DNA from 2 places in the Thauera sp. SWB20 genome. Region 2 is predicted to be linked to the other one. Evidence: predicted binding sites of a transcription regulator. Region 2 holds the regulator's gene; the other holds the start of a gene.
The links. Region 2 encodes sigma-54, which starts transcription at its own class of promoters, with help from an activator protein. Its sites were predicted from a motif close to TGGCACGCTTNCTGCTNA; they were not measured.
Positions count from the first base shown of each region.

Region 1 (7,715 bases), on a different contig from region 2:
CCTTCGAGGGCGGAGATGAACTCGCCCAGCACCTTGAACACCCCGTCGCCCTCGCTCCCGAACACCGACTCGCCCCCAAAGCTGATCGGCATGAAGCGGGAGGACGAGACCTGCATGGTGCGCGAACCCTGATCGCCCTTGTAGTCGCTGCCGAGCGTGCCGGCAGTGACCGTCTTCTCGAACGGCGGCGTGTTCGACCGGTAGCCGGCGAACAGGTAGTCGCCGTTGGCGTCGCGCGTGTTGGCGATCGCCAGCATGGCATCGAACTGGCTGCGCAGGTCGGAGGCGATCGACTGGCGGTCGGACGGCGACAGTGCGGGATTGCCAGCCGCGAGCACGCGCTCGCGCGCGTACTGGATGATCTCGCCGGCTCCGTCGAGCTGGCCGTCGACCAGCTTGAGCGCATCGTCGGCATAGCCCTGGTTGGTGATGAACTGCTGGTTGACGCTCTTCGACTGGCTGACATCGAGCGCGCGCGCGGAGGCCACCGGATCGTCCGAAGGGGTGAGGATCTTGCGGCCGGTGGCGATCTGCTGGCCGGTGTGCAACAGCGCGGCGGACTGCTTTTGCAGGGCGATGACGCCCTGGTCGTAGATCATGTTGGTCGATACGCGCATGGTGTGCTCTCTCCTCAGCGGGCGATCGCCAGTATTTCGTCGAACAGGCGCTGCGCCACGCCCATCACCTTGGCCGCAGCCTGGTAGCTCTGCTGGAAGCGCACCAGGTTGGCCGCCTCCTCGTCCAGGTTCACGCCCGAGACCGCGTCGCGCGAAGCCTTGGCCTGGTCGAGCAGCGAGGTCTGGGTGCGTTCGCCGGCCTGCACCTCGCGCGTCTTGCTGCCGACCTTGGCCACCAGCTGCGCATAGGCGTTGTTGAGCGTGGCGGTGGCCTGGCCGCCGCTGCCGAACAAGAGCTTGTCGGTCTGCAGCGCGCCGAGCAGCGCAGCGTTGCGGTTGTCGGCGACGCCGCCCTTGTTGTCGGCGAGCGCGATGACATCGTTAGCGGCAGGGGTGCCGGAGATCTTGAGCTCGAGCCGGACGCCTCCGGGCCCCTCCAGCGTGAAGGACTCGCCCGCGGCGCTGGTCGCCGGGTCGTAGGCCAGGGTCGCAGGCCAGCCGGCCGCCCCCGGCGCAGCCGCGTCGAGTTCGAAGCGCTTGTCCACCGCGTTGAAGGTGTACTTCAGGGCGGGCAGGCCGAGCTCGGTGCCGGCCGCCGCACTGCCGCGGCTGAGCAGCCCGGATTGCTCGATCCGCAGCGAGCTGCCGTCGCCCCTGGTCGGACTGGCCAGCACCGGCGCCGCCGCCGCGACGGCGCGCGGGTCCCGGTTCGCCACCTCGATCGCCCCCGCGGTGTAACGGGTGGGATAGACGAAGGCCGGCTCGGTCAGGGTGCTCCGCGCGCCGGTAAAGACGAGCCCCTGCGCCCGGATGGTGGTCGAACCGTCCGCCTCGGTCACGAGCTGCATCTGCGCGGCGGGCACGGCGTTGCCCGTGGCGAGGTCGGTGAGCTGGAAGGCCGCGCCGTCGTAGCGCAGCGAGTAGTCGCTGCCGGTGAGCGAGGAGACCTGCCCGGGGTCGATCCGGACGCTCAGGCCGCTGTCCGACGGATCGACGCGCACCCCGCCGATCTTGAAGAAATCTCCCCCCAGCCGGCCTTCCAGGTCGAGGCCGAGCGCGTGCTGGCTATTGAACTCGGTCGCCAGCGTGGTCGCCAGCAAGCCGAGGCTGCGCTGCGCCGAGGCCGTGCCCTCGCGGCGCGCCGCCAGCAGGCCGCCGAGCGTGCCACCACCGACGAGGCTCTCGGCGAGCGGCTCCACCGCCCCCGAGTTGGCGCGCACCGTGATCATCGAGCGCCCGTTCTCGTCGAGCTGGTCGCCCAGTTCGAGCTGCTTGGCGCGATTGCCCATGACCAGGCTCTGCCCCGAACCGATGAAGACCGACGTCGAACCGTCGCGCTGCTCCACCGTGCTCACCTTGACCAGGCGGTTGAGCTCGGCGATCGCTTGGTCGCGCTGGTCGAGCAGGTCGTTGGCGGCCGAACCGGCGCCGCCGGTGCGCGAGATCACCATGCGCTCGTTGAGCTCGGCGATCGCGGCGGCGTAGCCGTTGATGCTCTCCAGCGTGCTGCGCATCTCGGTCTCGACGCCTTCCGCGATCTCCGAGATACGCCCGTCCAGGGTGCGGAAGCGCGCCGACAGGGTATCGCCGCTGGAGAGCAGCGCCTGGCGCGCGGCCACGTTGGTCGGGTTGGAGGTGACGTTCTGCAGCGCACCGAAAAATTCGTTGAGCGCGGGCGTGAGGCCGGTGTCGGCGTCGGCGAGCACGTTGTCGAGCTGGCTGATGAACTGGCTGTAGGCGGCGTATTCCGCACGCCGGCTGTCGGCGCTCAGCACCTGGCCCTCGAGCAGCTGGCTGTAACTGCGCGCCACGCCGGTGACGCCGGTACCGGTGCCGAAGAAGGCGCCGCCGCTGTATTGCGGGTCGCGCGCTTCCTGGGTGACGGTCTGGCGATGGAAGCCCGGCGTCGCCGCGTTGGCGATGTTGTGGCTGGTGGTGTTGAGGTAGGCCTGGGAGGCGCTGAGCCCGGTCAGTCCGATATTGAGCAAGGACGCCATGATGTTTCCCTGATGCGCTGGTTCGAGCCTCTACATGCAAGATCCTTGCCAGCGCTCGATACGCACCTCGACCGCCGGTCCTCAGCCCGCCATTGCCAGCGCACTGCGCAAGGTATTGCCGCCGATGATGCGGGTGAGCTTGTCGGCATACATCGGGTCGGTGGCGTAGCCGGCGTCCTGCAGGCCGCGCGCGAAGGCCGCCGCGTCGGTCTGGCCGAGCACGCCGGCGTAGCGCGGGCTGCGCGTCATCAGCTGGGCATAGTCGCGGAAGGACTCGGCATACGAGCCGTAGGAACGGAAGTGCGCAGCCTCGGTGTAGGCCTGGCCGTCGGCGTATTCGGTGACCTCGCGCGCGACGGTACGCCCCGACCACGCACTGCCGGCCTTGATGTTGAAGAGGTTGTGGCTCGGGCTGCCGTCCTCGTGACGCAACTGCTTCTGTCCCCAGCCGGTCTCGAGCGCCGCCTGGGCGACCATGAATTCGGCCGGGATGCCGGTGCGGCGGCTGGCTTCCTGCGCGTGCGGCCACACCTCGGTGACGAAGTCCTGCGCGGACTTCGACACCTCCCCGCCGGCATCGCGCGCGCTGCGCACCGCGGCGTCGAGGCGGGTCTGCAGCGCAGCGCGCTCGTACACCGACAGCGCGGAGAACTCCCCTGCGGTCGCGGCGGCGCCCAGCGCGGGCACGCGCGCCTCGGCCGGCAAGGCGGCAAGGCGCGGGGCGGCAGCACTTTCCGCATCGCGCGCGAGCACGGCAGGAATTGCCGGGCGGCGACGCACGTCGGCAAGGTCGAAGCCGGTCTTGCCGGCCTCGCCTGCCGCGTCGGGCCGCACCGCAGCATTGCCGCCAAGCTGGCGGTAGAGCATCTCGGACAGGCCGGTGCCGCCCGACTGCGACATCTCCAGTGCCATCTGCTGGTCGAGCATGCCCTGCCAGGAGCGCGTCTGCTCGCTGTCCATCATGCCGTTCTGGCCGGTGGTCGCACGCATGGACTTCATGACCATCTGCAGGAAGAGCCCCTCGAACTGCCTGGCCGCGGCGCGCAAGGCCGCGTCCGAGCCGCCCTCGCTGCGCGCCAGGCGCTTCAGGTCGCCGAGCGAATTGGGATCGAGCGCGTTGAGCTGGACGCCCTTGTTCATGGCAACTTCCTCAGATGACCTCGAGTTCGGCGCGCAGCGCGCCGGCCGCCTTCATGGCCTGCAGGATGCTGACCAGGTCCATCGGCTTGGCGCCCAGGGTGTTGAGCGCCTTCACCACGTCGGCGAGGTTGGCGCCGCCGCGCACGTTGAAGAGCGCACCGCCCTCCTGGGCGACGTCGACCTGGCCGCGCTGGGTGACCACCGTCTGTCCGCCCGAGAGCGGCGGCGGCTGGCTGACCTGGGTCTCGATATTGACCGTGACCGTGAGGTTGCCGTGGGCGACCGCACAGTTCTGCAGCGTCACGCGCTGGTTCATGACCACCGAGCCGGTGCGCGAGTTGACGATGACCTTGGCGGCCTGCTGCACCGGCGTGACCTCGAGGTTCTCGATGTGGCCGAGGAAGGCGACGCGCGCGCTGGAGTCGGTCGGTGCGCGCACCTGGATGCTGCGCCCGTCGAGCGCGCTCGCCGCGCCCGGATAGACCAGGTTGATCGCATCGACGACCCGGCGCGCGGTGCCGAAGTCGGCGTCGTTGAGTTCGAACAGCACCGCGTCGCCCTGGCCGAGTGCGGTCGGGACCGCGCGCTCGACGGTCGCGCCGCCCGGGATGCGTCCGGCCGACAGGTGATTGATGACCAGCGAGGCGCCCCCGCCTTGCGCGCCCGCGCCGCCGACCGCCATGTTGCCCTGGGCAATGGCATAGACCTGACCGTCGGCACCCTTGAGCGGCGTCATCACCAGAGTGCCGCCGCGCAGGCTCTTGGCGTTGCCGATCGAGGACACGGTGACGTCGATCGCCTGCCCGGGACGGGCGAAGGCCGGCAGGTTGGCGGTGACCATCACCGCGGCGACGTTCTTCAACTGCAGGTTGGTGCCGGGCGGCAGGCTCACGCCGAGGTTGCCGAGCATGTTGACGATGCTCTGCACGGTGAAGGGGGTCTGCGTGGTCTGGTCGCCCGAACCGTCCAGGCCGACGACCAGCCCGTAGCCGACGAGCTGGTTGTCGCGCACGCCGGCCACCGAGGCGAGGTCCTTGATGCGCTCGGCCGCGGCGTACGCCTGCGCCGGATGCAAGATCAGCACGGCGAGGGAGACGACCGCGGCGCGCAGCAGAAGGGAGGCGAGACAGGACATGGCGCGGCCCTCAGAACGGCATGATCGCCACGAAGAAGCGCTGCAGCCAGCCCATGGTGTTGGACTCGTCGATGAAGCCGCTGCCGCGGTACTCGATGCGCGCATCCGCCACCTGGGTCGACTGCACGGTGTTGGCGGTGGTGACGGTGTTCGGGTTGATCACGCCCGAGAAGCGGATGAACTCGTTGCCCTGGTTGATCGCCACCATCTTCTCGCCCGACACCAGCAGGTTGCCGTTGGGGTAGACGTCGATCACGGTGACCGTGATCGTGCCGTTGAAGACGTTGTTGGCCGCGGCCGCGCCCTTGCCGTTGAAGTCGGACTCGGCATCGGCCTCGAGCTCCAGGCCGTTCAGGCCGCTCAAGGGCAGGCGGTTGATGGGGCCGATGCCGGCGCTCATGTTGCCGTTGCGGGTGGCGTTGGCGTTGGCGCTCTTCTCCGCGGTGTTGCGCTCGACCAGGTTGATCGTGATCGTGTCGCCGATGCGGCGCGCGCGCCGGTCCTCGAACAAGGGGCGTGCCTGCACGGTCTGGTAGATCGCGCCATTGGCGGGCAGCGCGGTCGCCATCGCCTCGGGGCGCACGCTCATCGGCTGATGCACCGCAGACGGCGGGGTGGTCTGGATCGCGGCGCAGCCCGACAGCAGCGCGAGCAGGCCGACGGCGATCGAATGCCTGGCGAGCTTCATCGTGCGCCTCACAGCTGGGTCAGCCGGCCGAGCATCTGGTCGGAGGTCGAGATCGCGCGCGAGTTGAGCTCGTAGGCGCGCTGGGTCACGATCATGCTCACGAGCTCCTCGGCGACGTTGACGTTGGAGACCTCGACATAGCCCTGGTTGAGCACGCCCGCGCCGTTGGTGCCCGGCTGGGTGGGCGTGGCCACGCCGCTCGAGGCGGTCTCGTAGAACAGGTTCTCGCCCGCGGCCTGCAGGCCGCCCGAGTTGATGAAGGTGGCGAGCTGGATGGCGCCGATTTCCACCGGCGCGGTCTGCCCGGCCTGCAGCACGCTGACCGTGCCGTCCTTGCCGATGGTGATCGAGAGCGCGTCGGCGGGGATGTTGATGTTGTCGGCCAGGGTGTAACCGCTGGCGGTGACGACGTTGCCCTGACTGTCGAGCTGGAAAGCGCCGTCACGGGTGTAGGCGGTGGTGCCATCGGGCATGGCGACCTGGAAAAAGCCGTTGCCCTGCACCGCGACGTCGAGCGAGCCACCGGTCTGCTGCAATGTGCCCTGGGTGAAGATGCGCTCGGTCGCCACCGGCTTGACGCCGGTACCGATCTGCAGGCCGCTGGAGATCTGCGTCTGCTGGGTCGACTGTGCGCCAGGCTGGCGGATGGTCTGGTAGAGCAGGTCCTCGAAGATCGCACGCTGACGCTTGAAGCCGTTCGTGGAGACGTTGGCCAGGTTGTTGGAGATCACGTCCAGCGAGGTTTGCTGGGCATCCAGCCCGGTACGGGCGGTCCACAGGGAGCGGATCATGATGGGTTCCTTTGCCTTGCGTTGCCGGGGCGGCAGGATTTGCCGTGCGGGGTTGGAATACCCAGCTGAAATTGCCGCCGTGCTGCCGCTTTTTCGATGGGATCAGTCTAGGCCGGTGCCGTCACCGACCATCCTGCGATAAGCAACGCAAAAACCGTGCTAATCGAAGCGGCCGGGTGCGCAAAAAAGGCCGGGCGCCCCACGCTACCCGGCCCGCGCAGCCCGGCTCGGCGGGGAGCGCGCCTCGATCAGCCCTGGCCGCCGATGACCCGCGCGGCCGAGCGGTCGTTCTGCTCGGCGGTCGACAGCATGCGGGTCTGCATCTCGAACTGACGGGCAAGCGAAATCATCTGCACCATCTGGTCGACCACGTTGACGTTGCTGCCCTCGAGATAGCCCCCGGCGACGCGCACATTGGGATCGACCGGCGCGGGCGCCCCGCCCTGCAGGCGGAAGAGGCCGTCGTCGCCACGCACCAGCTGCGCCTCGGGCGGATTCACCAGCTTGAGCTGCGCGACCACGTTGACCACACCCGGCTGATCGGGCTGCAAGGCCGAGACTGAACCGTCGACACCGATGGTGATCTCGTTGTCGGGCGGGATCGTGACCGGCCCGCCGTCGCCCAGCACCGGCCTGCCGTCGCGCGTCTGCAGGACGCCGTTGGCGCTCACCGCGAGGCTGCCGTTGCGGGTGTAGGCCTCGCTGCCGTCCGGCATCTGCACCGCCAGCCAGCCTTTGCCGGCGAGCGCGACGTCGAAGGGCCGGCCGGTGAACTGCAGCGGCCCCTCGGTGAAGTCGTTGGCGACGCTGGCGTCGACCGTGAAGGCGCGCGTGCGCAGCGCCTCGGTCTGCACCTCGACCGCGCGCAGCTTGTGCAACTCTGCGCGGAAACCCGTGGCGTCGACGTTGGCGAGGTTGTGCGCGACCGCCGCCTGCTGGTCCATGGTGCCCTTGGCGCCGGTCATCGCGGTGTAGATCAGGCGGTCCATCGCTGGCCTCTCGTGTCAGGCAGGTTTCAGGATCAGCGCAGGTTCACCAGGGTCTGCAGGACCTGGTCCTGCGCCTTGATGGATTGCGCGTTGGCCTGGTAGTTGCGCTGCTGCACGATCATCTGCACCAGCTCGTTGGTGAGCTCCACGTTGGCGTCCTCGATCATGCCCGCCGAGACCACGCCCGCGACCCCTTCGCCGGCCTTGGACGGCGCAGTGAGGCCGGATTCGGTGGTCGCTTCCCAGAAGTTGTTGCCGATCGACAGCAGCGCGTTCGGATTGCGGAAGGTCTGCAGCGCGAGCTGGGCGAGTTCGCGCGTCTCGCCATTGGTGTAGCGACCGGTCACGATGCCGTCCC
Region 1 covers NZ_JTDM01000021.1:631,177-638,891, forward strand. Annotated here, with positions in the region: gene flgL (flagellar hook-associated protein FlgL) at 1-617, opposite strand, end outside; gene flgK (flagellar hook-associated protein FlgK) at 632-2,614, opposite strand; gene flgJ (flagellar assembly peptidoglycan hydrolase FlgJ) at 2,696-3,754, opposite strand; gene PO78_RS20195 (flagellar basal body P-ring protein FlgI) at 3,765-4,889, opposite strand; gene PO78_RS20200 (flagellar basal body L-ring protein FlgH) at 4,900-5,577, opposite strand; gene flgG (flagellar basal-body rod protein FlgG) at 5,586-6,368, opposite strand; gene flgF (flagellar basal-body rod protein FlgF) at 6,617-7,357, opposite strand; gene flgE (flagellar hook protein FlgE) at 7,390-7,715, opposite strand, start outside.
Region 1: a site for sigma-54 is predicted at 6,513-6,530, ahead of flgG (flagellar basal-body rod protein FlgG). Genes of this name have one in related genera too.

Region 2 (7,715 bases):
CCTGGATGCGCAGCAGGCGCAGGCGCGCGGCGGAGACGTCCTCGCGCGCCAGGCGCACCAGTGCGGCGAGCGCGAGCTCGCGGCCGGCGCGGCTCACGGCGAAGTTGGGCTGCAGCCGATCCAGCCAGGGTGCGGGCGAGCGGATCGCCTGCGCCAGGTCGGCGTGGGCCGGGGCGTTGCCGGCGGGCAGCAGCGACAGGCTGGCGAGCGCAGCCTCGGGCTTGCGGGTGTCGATCTGTCGGCGGATGCGCCACCACACGCGTTCTTCGTCCACCGCGCCGGAGTCGACCGCCGCGCGCAGCGGCGTGTCGCAGGTCGGATCGGCGTCGGCGAGGGTGTCCCATTCGCGTGCGAGCTCGGCGAAGACGCTGCGCTCGCCGGTCAGCACGCGCGCGCTCCAGGCGTTGCAGCGCAATTCGGCGTCGGGGCTGCGCAGGTCCGCGTACACCGCGAGGAAGCCGCTCCAGTCGCCGTCCCTGGCGAGGCGGCGCAGCCAGTCGGCGCGCAGGCGTTCGGCGAGGTTGGAGCCGGCTTCCTCGGCGAGGAAGGCTTGCAGGGCTGCGATGGGCACGGGCTCTTCGGCACGCGCGAGGCGGTTGATCAGCAGCCAGTAGCGCGGATAGGCGTCGAGGGGGTGGGCCTCGCGCACGGCTGCGAGGCGTTCGAGCGTGCTGCGGTCGCCCTTGCGCAGGGCCTCGCGAGCGGCGACGATACGCCCGTCCCCGGATTCGCCGCCAATCTGCGCGAACGCGCCGGCGGGGGCGAGGAACGTCGCGGCCGTGAGCGCCGCAACCAGTGCCTTCTTCATGCCAGGTGATGCCTCCGTTTGACCGCCAACCATACCATATCGAAGATGAGTTTCGCCCCCTTGTCCCATGATCCCGGCGCGCGTCGCCAGCGCATGCGCGAACATGCGCTGGCGTTGCGCGAGCGCCTGCCTGCCGAGCGTCGCGAGCGCCTCGCCGCGGCAATCGGCGAGCATCTCGACGACCTGGTCGGACGCTTGCAGCCACGCCGGCTCGCCTTCTGCTGGCCCTACCGCGCCGAGCCCGACCTGCGCCCGTGGGTGCAGGCCTGGCGTGCGGCCGCGCCCGGGCGGGTGGCGGCCTTGCCGGTGGTGCTCGAGCGCCATGCGCCGATGATGTTCCGCGCGTGGACGCCGGGCGTGCCGATGCCGCTCGACCGCCATGGCATCCCCCACCCGGCGGACGGCGAGGCGGTCGAGCCCGAGCTGGTGCTGATCCCCCTCAATGCCTTCGACGAACGCGGCTACCGCCTCGGCTACGGAGGGGGCTACTTCGACCGCACGCTGGCGGTGCTGCGCACCGTGGCGGTGGGCGTGGGCTTCGAGGTCGGGCGCGTGCCCGACACGCTGCCGCAGGAGTTCGATCGCCCGATGGACTGGCTGGTGACCGAGGCGGGGGTGGCGAAGCCGCGCGCCTGAGCGGCGGCTGCAACCCTGCACGGCCTGCCTGCGGGGCTCAGCTCCCGGACAGGAACATGCGGTAGGCGGGGTTGTCGGTCTCGGCCACGTAGTCGTAGCCGAGCCGCTGCAGGAAGGCGTCGAAGGCGTCCTTGTCGGCCGGCGGCACCTGCATGCCGACCAGCACGCGGCCGAAGTCGGAGCCGTGGTTGCGGTAGTGGAACAGCGAGATGTTCCAGTCCGAGCGCAGGTTGGAGAGGAAATTCATCAGCGCGCCCGGGCGCTCGGGGAAGACGAAGCGGTAGACCACCTCGTTTTCCACCTGTGGCGCGCGTCCGCCCACCATGTAGCGCACGTGCGACTTGGCCATCTCGTCGTCGGTGAGGTCGAGCGCAGGCAGCTCGTGGCGCTCGAGCATCTCCACCAGGCGTCCGACCTCGCTGCGGTTGTGCACGGTGACGCCGACGAAGATGTGGGCGCGCTCGGCGTCGGCGTAGCGGTAGTTGAACTCGGTGATGTTGCGGTTGCCGAGCACGCTGATGAACTTGCGGAAGGAGCCCGGCTTCTCGGGGATGGTCACCGCGAGCACGGCCTCGCGCTGCTCGCCGAGCTCGGCGCGCTCGGCGACGAAGCGCAGGCGGTCGAAGTTCATGTTGGCCCCCGAGGCCACCGCCACCAGGCTCTTGTCGCGCAGCTTGTTGCGGCGGGCGTACTCCTTGGCGCCGGCGACGGCGAGCGCGCCGGCGGGCTCGAGGATGGAGCGGGTGTCCTCGAAGACGTCCTTGATCGCGGCGCAGATGGCGTCGTTGTCGACCACGATCATCTCGTCCACATACTGCTGGCACAGGCGGAAGGTCTCGGCACCGACCTCCTTGACGGCGGCGCCGTCGGCGAAGATGCCGACCTGCTCGAGCGCGATGCGCTTGCCCGCGGCGAGCGAGCGCGTCATCGCGTCGGCGTCCACCGCCTCGACGCCGATGATCTTCGTCTCCGGGCGCAGGCGCTTGATGTAGGCCGCCACGCCGGCGATCAGCCCGCCGCCGCCGACACAGCAGAACACCGCGTGGATCGGCTTCGGGTGCGCGCGCAGGATCTCCAGGCCCACCGTGCCCTGGCCTGCGATCACGTCGGGGTCGTCGAAGGGGTGGACGAAGGTGAGTTTCTCGCTCTTCTCGAGCTCGAGCGCGTGCGTGTAGGCGTCGGAATAGGATTCGCCTGCGAGCACGACCTCGCCGCCGCGCGCCTTGACCGCGTCGATCTTGATCTGCGGCGTGGTGCTCGGCATCACGATCACCGCGCGCACGCCCAGTCTGGCCGCCGACAGCGCCACGCCCTGGGCGTGGTTGCCCGCCGAGGCGCAGATCACGCCGCGCTTCAAGGCCTGCGGCGACAGGTTCGCCATCTTGTTGTAGGCGCCGCGGATCTTGAAGCTGAACACCGGCTGCATGTCCTCGCGCTTGAAGTAGATGCGGTTGTGCGTGCGCGCCGACAGGTTGGTGGCGAGGTCGAGCGGTGTCTCGACGGCGACGTCGTACACCTGCGCGTTGAGGATGCGTTCCAGGTAATCGGGAGTGGAGCTCATGGCCGGCCAGTAGGCTGCTGCAAAGCGATCGAGCGTAACAGCCGGCGGCGCCGTGCCGCAAGTGCGGGTGGCTCAGTCGGCGCGGTAGGCCTCTTCGGCGTGCAGCGCGCGCGCCTGGCGGTCGATGAATTCCTGGGTGGAGTCGATGCCGCGCAGCTTGAGGATGGTCGAGCGCACTGCGGCCTCGAGCAGCACCGCGAGGTTGCGTCCCGCGGCCACCGGCAGCACGACGCGGGCGACCTTCACGCCGAGGATGTCCTGCGTCTCCTGCTGCAGCGGCAGCCGGCAGGGGTCGTCGGGACCGGGTTGGCGGCGGTCGAGGTGGCAGATCAGGCGCAGGCGCATCTTCCGCCGGCACGCGGTCTCGCCGAAGATGGTGCGGATGTTGATCAGGCCGAGGCCGCGCACTTCGATGAAATCCTGCAGCATCTCGGGGCAGCGGCCCTCGAGCACCGTGGGCGCGATGCGCGACAGCTCGACCACGTCGTCGGCGACGAGGCCGTGGCCGCGCGAGATCAGCTCGAGGCCGAGCTCGGATTTGCCCGCGCCGGAATCGCCGGTGATCATCACGCCGAGCCCGAGCACGTCCATGAACACGCCGTGCAGCGAGACCTTCTCGGCGAGCTCGCGCGACAGGTAGAGGCGGAGCTGGTCGATCACGCTCGCCGAGGGGTGGCGCGCGGTGAACAGCGCGACGTCGTGCGCCTCGCAGATGCCGTGGAGGATGTTGGGGATCTCGCAGCCGTCGGCGACGATGATCGCGGGGGGGTGCGCCGAGAGGATCTCGTTGAGGTGGTGGGCGACCTTCTCGTTCGCCTGGCGTTGCGCCCACGCGAGCTCTGCGGCGCCGAGCACCTGTAGCCGGGTGGGGTGGATCAGGTTGAGGTGGCCGACGAGGTCGGCCGGCCAGATGCGCTCTTCGGCGACCGACAGACGGGCACCGATCGGTCCGCTGACGTGGACGAGGCTCAGGCTTTCGCGGTGCGCCTCATACAGCCGGGTCAGGCTGGTTTGCCGCATCGGCACCCCAATTCACGAACAGGCGGTGGATCTGTGCGGCATCCGTCGCGCCGTGCAGGGTCTCGCGGAACTCGCGGTCGCTGAACATCTGCGCGAGCTCGGACAGCAGCTGCAGATGGGTTTCGTTGGCCTGTTCGGGCACGAGCAGCACGAACAGCATGTCCACCGGACGGCCGTCGGGAGCATCGAACTGCACCGGGGTGGCCAGGCGCAGAAAAGCGCCGGCGGCGTCCTTGAGCCCCTTGATGCGGCCGTGCGGGATGGCGATGCCCTGGCCCAGTCCGGTCGAGCCGAGGCGTTCGCGGGTGAACAGGCTGTCGAACACGGTGCTGCGGGCGATGCCCTGGTTGTTCTCGAACAGCAGGCCGGCCTGTTCGAAGACGCGCTTCTTGCTGCTCGCGTCGAGATCGATCACCACGTTGGAAAGCGGCAGGAGTTGGGATATCAGGCTCATTCGCAGGTGGGCTCGCGCACTCTTCCGTCAGCTGCCGCCAGGGGGGCGGGAATCCGGTCCGGGGCGTGTGCGGCCGCGCTTCGTGAAAACGCGCGCATTATAACCACACCCCGGACGGGGAGCTTCAAGCCGGTCCTCAGGCCTCGGGGACCTGGTGCTTGAGCGACTCGTGGTTATGGTCGGACTGCTTCTGCTTGTACTTCTGAACCTGACGGTCGAGCTTGTCGGTCATCGCGTCGATCGCCGCGTAGAGGTCGGCGTCGTCCGCTTCGACGAAGAGGTCCTTGCCGCGCACGTGCAGCGTCACCTCGGCTTTCTGCTTGAGCTTTTCGACCGACAGGATGACGGTGACGCTGGTGACGTTGTCGAAATGGCGGATGACGCGATCGAGCTTGGAGGTCACGTATTCGCGGATGGCGGGGGTGACTTCGACGTGGCGCCCGGTGATGTTCAGATTCATGGATGACTCCTGTTGTTGTCAGAGGGATTTGCGCAGGCTGACCGGCGGGATGTTGAGGGACTCGCGGTACTTGGCGATCGTGCGCCTCGCCACGACGATTCCCTGTTGGCCGAGAATTTCGGCGATCTTGGCGTCGGACAGCGGCTTCTTGCTGTCCTCCGCGTCCACCAGCTGGCGAATCAGCGCACGAATCGCCGTGGAGGAAGCCGCACCGCCGGTGTCGGTCGCGACATGACTGCCGAAAAAATACTTGAGCTCGAAGACTCCGCGCGGCGTCGCCATGTACTTCTGCGTGGTGACGCGCGAGACGGTGGATTCGTGCAGCTCGAGCTGGTCTGCGATCTCCCTTAGGGTGAGTGGCCGCATCGCCACGTCCCCATGATCGAAGAACTGCCGTTGCTGGTCAACGATGGCCTGGGACACGCGCAGGATGGTGTCGAAGCGCTGCTGGACGTTCTTGATCAGCCAGCGCGCCTCCTGCAGCTGCCCGCCGAGGCCGCCGCCCTGTGCGCGGTTCTGCTGGAGCAGACTGGCGTACAGGCGGTTGATGCGCAGGCGGGGCATCGCTTCCTGGTTCAGGCTCACGGTCCATTGGCCGCGCAGCTTGCGCACGACGACGTCGGGCAGCACGTAGCGCGTCTCGGCGGTGGAGTAGCGCGAGCCGGGGTGGGGGTCGAGGCTGCAGATCAGGGCCTGCGCTTCGCGCAGACCCTCGTCGTCACAGCCGGTGAGCTTGCGGATACGGGCGAAGTTGCGCTCCGCGAGCAGTTCGAGGTGGCTGGTCACGATCTCGAGAGCGAGAGGGCGTATCGGGCACTCGGGCAAGGCCTGGAGCTGCAGGGCCAGACATTCCTGCGGGCTGCGCGCGCCGATCCCGGCCGGCTCGAGGCTCTGCACGTGGCGCAGGGCGATGGCGAGCTCGTCGAGATCGACCTCGGCGTCCTGCGGCAACAGCTCGAGGAGATCTTCCAGCGGCTGGTGCAGGTAGCCGTCGTCGTCGAGTGCCTCGATCAGGAAGCGCACCAGCGCGCGGTCGCGGTCGGACAGGGGCGAGAGGGCGACCTGCTGGTCGAGGTGTTCGCGCAGCGACACGCCGGCGGCCTGGATGTCCTGGTAGTCGCCGTCCTCGTCGTCCTCGCTGCGGCTGGACGCGCCCTGACCCACGTTGGACCAGTCGATGCCCTCGTCCTCGCTGCTGCCTTCGCCGCCCTCGTGCGTGATCGACTCGCCCGCCGGTTCGGCGGCGGGTTCCGGCGCGGCTTCGCGCTCGGGCGCGTTGCCCGGCGGCGGCGCGGGGGCGTAGTCGACGCCGCCGTCGCCATCCTCGCGCTCGAGCATGGGATTCTCGAGCAGCACGCGCTCGATCTCCTGGTTCAGCTCGATCGTAGACAGCTGCAGCAGCTTGATCGACTGCTGCAGCTGGGGCGTCAGCGTGAGGTGCTGGGAGAGCTTGAGCTGGAGGCTGGGTTTCATCGCGGTCGGCAGGAGGGCGGGCTCACAGGCGGAAGTGCTCGCCGAGGTAGACCTGGCGCACGCGCTCGTTCTCGATGATCTCGGTAGGTTCTCCGCTCGCCAGCACGCGACCTTCGCTGATGATGTAGGCGCGGTCGCAGATGCCCAAGGTCTCGCGCACGTTGTGGTCGGTGATCAGCACGCCGATGCCGCGCTCCTTGAGGAAGCGGATGATCTTCTGGATGTCGATGACCGCGATCGGATCGACCCCGGCGAAGGGCTCGTCGAGCAGGATCAGGCGCGGGTCGGTGGCGAGCGCGCGGGCGATCTCGCAGCGCCGGCGCTCCCCGCCCGAGAGCGAGATCGCGGTGTTGTCGCGCAGGTGATGGATGCCCAGTTCCATCAGCAGTTCCTCGAGCCGCTCCTCGATCTGGCGGCGTTCAAGCCCCTGGAGTTCGAGCACGGCGCGGATATTCTCGGCCACGCTGAGCTTGCGGAACACGCTCATCTCCTGCGGCAGGTAGGACAGGCCCAAGCGCGCGCGGGCGTGGATCGGCAGGTGGGTGAGGTCGGTGCCGTCGAGGGCGATCTGGCCGCCGTCGGCGCGCACTAGACCCACAATCATGTAGAAGCAGGTGGTCTTGCCGGCGCCGTTGGGACCGAGCAGGCCGACGACCTCGCCCGAGCCGACCTCGAAGCCGACGTCATGCACCACGGTGCGCGCCTTGTAGCGCTTTTGCAGGCCGGCGACCTTAAGCAGACTCATCGTAGGGCTCTTTCAGCAGCTTGCGGATCAGCTCGGGGGCGAAGCCCCGGGTTTGCAGGAAGCGCGCCTGGCGCGCCCATTCGCGTGCGTCGGCGGGTGGGGTGGCGAAGCGGCCGTGCAGCACCGCGCGCGCCCGCTCGATCTCGGATTCTACGCACTCGTCGGCGAGCGCCTCGTCGATCCGGTCACGGTCGATGCCTCGCCGCACGAGCTCGTTGCGCAATCGTGCGGTGCCGAAGCGCGCCGCCTTGCCGCGCACGAAGGCCTCGGCGTAGCGCTCGTCGGACTGCAGGCCGAGCTCGCGCATGCGCTCGAGCACCGCTTCGATCTCGGCCGGCTCGCCATGGGGTGCGAGCTTGCGCGCAAGTTCGGCGCGCGAGTGGTCGCGCCGGGCGAGATGGCGGAGCGCACGTTCGCGCAGGCTCGGCTCGCCCATGTCGGTGCCGACGGGGTCAGGCCTCGGCCGGCGCCGGGGCGGACGCGGCGGCGGGCGGCAGCTCGGGCAGGCCGACCGCGACCCGCACCTTGTTCTCGATCTCGCGGGCCAGCACCGGGTTG
Region 2 covers NZ_JTDM01000019.1:99,904-107,618, forward strand. Annotated here, with positions in the region: gene PO78_RS12290 (lytic transglycosylase domain-containing protein) at 1-808, opposite strand, end outside; gene PO78_RS12295 (5-formyltetrahydrofolate cyclo-ligase) at 854-1,444, shown strand; gene ilvA (threonine ammonia-lyase, biosynthetic) at 1,482-3,005, opposite strand; gene hprK (HPr(Ser) kinase/phosphatase) at 3,078-4,025, opposite strand; gene ptsN (PTS IIA-like nitrogen regulatory protein PtsN) at 3,994-4,479, opposite strand; gene hpf (ribosome hibernation-promoting factor, HPF/YfiA family) at 4,616-4,939, opposite strand; gene PO78_RS12320 (RNA polymerase factor sigma-54) at 4,958-6,412, opposite strand; gene lptB (LPS export ABC transporter ATP-binding protein) at 6,435-7,157, opposite strand; gene recX (recombination regulator RecX) at 7,144-7,593, opposite strand; gene recA (recombinase RecA) at 7,610-7,715, opposite strand, start outside.